Prochlorococcus marinus subsp. pastoris str. CCMP1986: one gene and its partner. The protein of the gene in region 2 interacts with the protein of the main gene of each other region in a pairwise test. Links are inferred from orthologs where the notes say so. Each region holds a gene or a part of one and is shown on either strand. Other genes may lie near its edges.

Evidence for each region. Proteins that work in one complex are often made in the same cells at the same time.
Region 1: the proteins of rlmN (region 2) and ftsZ interact in binary tests that used the Escherichia coli proteins (3 or more experiments, as listed by UniProt). The link is inferred for Prochlorococcus marinus subsp. pastoris str. CCMP1986 from one-to-one orthologs.

The regions. Positions count from the first base shown.
Region 1 is NC_005072.1:1,261,325-1,264,296, forward strand. What follows is about bases 42-2,935. They hold ftsZ (cell division protein FtsZ), read left to right. Parts: upstream 42-877; coding sequence 878-1,993; downstream 1,994-2,935. Other genes in these bases: TX50_RS07020 (cell division protein FtsQ/DivIB), read left to right, coding at 42-700; panB (3-methyl-2-oxobutanoate hydroxymethyltransferase), read left to right, coding at 2,148-2,921; hemW (radical SAM family heme chaperone HemW), read right to left, coding at 2,914-2,935. Also shown: more of TX50_RS07020, read left to right, coding at 1-41; more of hemW, read right to left, coding at 2,936-2,972. UniProt on the Escherichia coli protein: Essential cell division protein that forms a contractile ring structure (Z ring) at the future cell division site. The regulation of the ring assembly controls the timing and the location of cell division.
Region 2 is NC_005072.1:1,411,634-1,414,486, reverse strand. What follows is about bases 25-2,799. They hold rlmN (23S rRNA (adenine(2503)-C(2))-methyltransferase RlmN), read left to right. Parts: upstream 25-776; coding sequence 777-1,823; downstream 1,824-2,799. Other genes in these bases: TX50_RS07950 (HEAT repeat domain-containing protein), read left to right, coding at 2,039-2,799; TX50_RS09980 (hypothetical protein), read left to right, coding at 1,894-2,019; TX50_RS07960 (high light inducible protein), read left to right, coding at 594-746; TX50_RS07965 (DNA-directed RNA polymerase subunit beta'), read left to right, coding at 25-544. Outside these bases: more of TX50_RS07965, read left to right, coding at 1-24; more of TX50_RS07950, read left to right, coding at 2,800-2,809.

The DNA.
Region 1 (2,972 bases), 150 kb from region 2 along the record:
TAAAAGGTTTTTTTTGTTAATTACCTTTTTATTTTTTACAAGTTATGCAACCTCTAAAATTTTCAAAAATGTTAATTACCAAGATGTTTCTATAGTTGGTAGCGAATTATTTTCTATCGAGGATATAGTTGTAAACTCATCTCTAAATTTCCCTACCTCGTTGATATTTGTCAAAAGCTCATACACAGAAAGAGAATTAAAAAAGAATTTATCTCTAAAGAATGTTTCAGTTTTTAGACAAATATTCCCTTTTGGTTTAAAAATTCTAATTAAAACAAGAACTCCAATAGCTTATGGCGAACGGCTTTTTAAAGGGGAAAAAATAACTGGTTTTATTGATGAAGATGGTTTCTTCATCAGTCTAAAATATTCAGATCAAGAAAATTTGAATAAAATAACTAGTAAAGTTTTTGGATGGAAAGAAAACTTTAGAGAGACACTATCAAAAATTTTGAATTACCAAAAATATAACGATGTTGAATTCATTACAATAACTTTCTCCCCTAATGGCTTTTTAACTTTAGAGGAAAAAAGTCTTAAAACAATATTGTTAGGATTTAATCCAAAAAGAATAGAAAATCAATTACAAATAGTAAATAATATGAAAAACCAAATAAGAGAAAATAATATCTTAGAAAAAATAGATAATATCGACCTAATTGACCCCAACAATCCAAAAATTAAAGTGTTCAAACCCTAATAATTGAAAACAAATTTCATAAAAGTTTTTTTGATTAGATCAGTAATTGAAAGGGTTTCGGTTATTCACTCAAATTTTTGACAAGTTAATATTTAAGGACTTTCTTCAAGAAAATCCTACATATCAGCTTAGTGAGTTCATAATGCATCCAATACTAGTATTTGATTTTATTTAGAGATGAGCTTCGGAAACAATCCAAACTTTGATCAATCAAAAGACATCCTTCCAAGTCAGAATGCCAAAATTGAAGTAATTGGTGTCGGGGGTGGTGGGAGTAATGCTGTAAACAGGATGATTGATAGTGATCTTGAAGGCGTTTCATTCAGAGTTTTAAATACTGATGCGCAAGCATTATTACAATCTTCTGCAGATCGTAGAGTTCAACTAGGTCAGAACTTAACAAGAGGTCTTGGAGCAGGAGGGAATCCAAGTATTGGTCAAAAAGCTGCTGAGGAATCTAAAGATGAATTGCAACAAACCTTAGAGGGCTCTGACTTGGTTTTTATTGCTGCAGGTATGGGAGGAGGAACTGGGACAGGAGCGGCTCCAGTAGTTGCTGAGGTTGCAAAGCAAAGTGGTGCTTTAACTGTTGGGATAGTAACCAAGCCATTTTCATTTGAAGGTAAAAGGAGAATGCGTCAGGCAGAAGAAGGGATTGCAAGATTAGCAGAAAACGTTGATACGCTTATTGTGATTCCAAATGATCGTTTAAAAGACGTAATTGCAGGAGCTCCACTTCAAGAAGCCTTTAGAAATGCTGATGATGTTTTAAGGATGGGAGTTAAAGGTATAAGTGACATAATTACATGCCCTGGATTAGTTAACGTTGATTTTGCTGATGTTAGGTCTGTAATGACTGAAGCTGGCACTGCCCTGCTTGGTATAGGTATTGGTTCTGGTAGATCTAGAGCATTAGAGGCTGCTCAAGCCGCAATGAATAGTCCTTTACTAGAAGCGGCAAGAATTGATGGAGCTAAAGGTTGTGTGATAAATATTACAGGTGGGAAAGATATGACATTAGAAGATATGACCTCAGCTTCAGAAATTATTTATGATGTTGTAGATCCAGAAGCAAACATAATAGTAGGTGCTGTTATAGATGAATCAATGGAAGGCGAAATACAGGTAACTGTTATTGCAACAGGTTTCGAAACCAATCAACCGTTAAAACAACAAAGGATTAAAAATAGATTATCTAATCAGCCACTTTATAATATTTCTGATAATAAAGACACAGGTACTAATATTCCAGAGTTTTTAAGATTAAGGCAGAATAAAAAAGATATCGAATAATCGCTAAAATTAAGTGACTCGGTTATCTCGCCTGCCTCAAGCATCCCTTGTGGCTGCTACCTTCCGATCCTGACCAGGTTTGGGCGTTAAAACCGCGAAAGGCCGAGTCTTAAATATATTAGCAATTTTTGATAAAAAAAGATACATAGCTTTTATGTTGCCATCAGAACTAGTTAAATATAAAAAAAAATCTCAAAAGATTATTGCATTAACTGCATGGGATTCTATTTCAGGTTCTCTAGCTGAACATTCAGGAGCAGATATTGTTCTAGTGGGAGACTCTTTAGCAATGGTCTGTTTGGGATACAAATCGACCTTGCCTGTTACGTTAGAGAATATGATTTATCATACAAATGCAGTTTCTAGAGGGTTCAGCAAAGAAATAGAAGAACAGTCATTATTAGTATGTGATATGCCTTTTCTTACTTATCAATGCGGAGAAAACAAGGCAGTGGAATATGCAGGAAAAATAATTAAGAATACTTATGCAAAGGCAGTAAAAGTTGAGGGCGCTGATCCAGAGGTACAGAATGTTATTTCAAGACTCATAAGGATGGGAATTCCTGTCATGGGTCATTTAGGGCTTACTCCACAAAGCTATTTGAATCTAGGATTTAAACAACAAGGGAACAATTCAGAAAGTCACGAAAAAATCAAACGAGATGCTTTATCACTAGAAAAATTAGGATGTTTTTCTATAGTTTTAGAACATATTCCAGAATTACTTGCTAAAGAAATTCAAACCGAATTAGAAATACCAACAATAGGTATAGGTGCAGGAAAATTTTGTGATGGACAAGTAAGAGTTACTGCTGATTTATTAGGACTAAATGATAAGCAACCTCCATTTTGTAGACCAATTATTGATGGAAAAAAAATTTTTGGTGAAAAACTAAAAGAATGGGTAGCAGCCGAAAAGCTCAATTAAATTTTTCCCACCATCTAAACATTGAAACAAGAATTTGATTGCTTAATTCCA
Region 2 (2,853 bases):
TATTACTGGGGGGGCACCCGCAGAGTTTACTCCAGTATTATTAGGGATAACTAAAGCTTCACTAAATACAGATAGCTTTATTTCAGCAGCCTCTTTCCAAGAAACCACAAGAGTTCTCACTGAGGCTGCTATAGAAGGTAAATCTGATTGGCTTAGAGGTCTAAAAGAGAATGTGATTATTGGAAGACTGATACCTGCTGGTACAGGTTTTAGTGGGTTTGTTGAAGAATTAGCCTCAGAAGCTGGACCTCATCCTGATATTCTTGCAGAAGAATCCGGTGGGTATAGAAGGACCCAGAATTTAAGGCCAGACTATACAGTTGACATGCCGCAAACACCCATTGTAAGTTCTACTGCTATTCTTGATGACCCAAGTGATGAAGATTTAGAAACTACTAGGAATAGACATGGAATTGATCCTACATCCAGCAATTTTGCTGCTTTTGCAAGGCCAAATGCTGAAAATCAATTTTCTGAAGATCAATTACCTGATCCTGCAGCTTTGGAAGGGTTACAAGAGGAAGGACTTCTCTCTGATGGATAAAGGCTATTCTCATTTTCAGATACTAGAATGCTATTTTAAATTTTAATTAATGATTAAGCCTGATATTGTTCCTAAAAGAAAACTACCTCGTTACGGGTTTCATTTTTATAATGAAAAACTTAATGGAAGAATGGCGATGATTGGTTTTATAGCACTTATTCTTACTGAATTATTTTTAAAACATGGATTATTATTATGGTGATGCTCCTAATTAAATAAGTTTATTAATAAATTGAAGAATCTTCTTGGATGTAGTGTTAAAGATCTAGAAAAAATAGCTTTGAATTATGGTCAAGCGGCTTTTAGGGGACGTCAAATTTATAATTGGCTTTATAACTATAAAAACAGGTCTAAAAGTATTGATGAAATTAATGTCTTGCCATTAAAGTTTAGAGATCAATTAAAAAATGAAGCCTTTTTATTTGGAGAATTAACCTTAAAAGAAAAGTATTTAGCAACAGATGGAACCTTAAAGTTGTTATTAAATACTAGAGATAATGAAAGTGTTGAATGCGTTGGTATTCCAACTGAGAAAAGATTAACTGCATGCCTATCAAGTCAAGTAGGATGCCCAATGGATTGTAAATTCTGTGCTACTGGTAAAGAAGGATTAAAAAGATCTTTAAAAGTAAGTGAAATACTCGATCAAATTTTATTTATTGAAAATCAAATGAATCAGAAAGTATCTAATATTGTTTTTATGGGAATGGGTGAGCCCTTGTTAAATATTGATGAGTTACTTCTGTCAATTAGATCAATCAATGAGGATTTCGCTATTAGTCAGAGAAAGATTACAGTAAGCACTGTCGCTATTCCAAAAATGATAAGTAAATTATCAGAACTGTCCTTTCAAGTTTTGGGTAAATGTCAGTTTACGCTTGCAATAAGTTTGCATGCTTCAAATCAAAAAATAAGAGAAGCTATCATACCGAGTGCAAAAAATTATCATATTAAAAATATTATTGATGATTGTAGAGAATATGTAAGAGAGACTGGCAGAAGAGTGAGTTTCGAATACTTAATGCTCCATGGAGTTAATGATAAATTAGAACATGCTGATGAATTAAGTAATCTAATAAAAGGTTTCCAATGCCATGTGAATTTGATTCAATATAATCACATTGAGGAAGTTGAATTTAAGCAAACCCCTATAAAAAATGCTCAACTCTTTCAAACCAGACTTTCTAATAGTGGGATTAATGTTAGTTTTCGAAAAAGTAGAGGCTCAGATAGGAATGCAGCATGTGGTCAGTTAAGGCAAAATGACAAGATCAAATAATCATATTTAAAAACTTTTTATTAAATTTAACTTAAACACGTTATTATTGATTTAATTCTTTTTTTTATTATTGGGATTTATTAGAACTAAACTTTTACCTTTTGCAATTGTTAGTTTATTCGGCGTTGCTTTTTTTGCTGTTAGTGCAAGGATTTGGCTACCTGGAGATATGATGTCACCTGCTCCGATTAATTAATCTTTATTATTATTTGATAATGACTAAAAGAAAGGATATACAAAATGAAAGTTTGGCAGAAATAGCAATAGATCCAGATGTTTTAGCTAAAGAATTATCTGTAGAGCTCGAAATTGATCCTTTAGAACAGATTGATAAAGATGGTTTCTCAAGAGGAACTTTAGATAAAAATTTAGAATGCGATGAAGCCTTGAAATTACTTAAGGGTGACAGAGAGCAAAGAATTCAAGGCTTAAGAATATTTTGTGAATATCGAGATAAAAGATCTTTCCCTCTTTTACTTCCTTTACTTGATCAACCTTGCCCAGTAGAACGAATGAGTGCTGTATATGCTTTAGGTAGAAATCCATTTCCTAGCGCAGTAGAAAAATTAGTCAGTCTATTAGAAACAGACGACAATGCATATGTAAGAAGAGCTACTGCTTGGAGTCTAGCTAATTATGATAATGAAATTGTTTTGAAGCCATTAATAAACTCATTGAAAAATGATGTGGCTTCAGTAAGATTATGGTCATCTAGTTCTCTAGCGGAAATTGGAAGTACTTCATCCTTTAACGCTCAATTAGCGGCTGAACAATTATTAATTAGCTTAAAAATAGATAATGAGCCCGTGGTAAGAAGTAACTGTATATGGTCTTTATGTAGATTGTTTGAAAAATTAAATGAAATTTCGCAAGAGAGTTTTGTTGATGAATGTACAAAAATTGCTCTTTTTGATAAAGAACCTTCAGTTATGGAAGAAGCTAAAACTGCTTTAGATTCAATGGGGATGAAAGGGTTTTATAAATAGAGTTTTATATTTATTAAGTAATCAATATAAAAAAATATATTTTA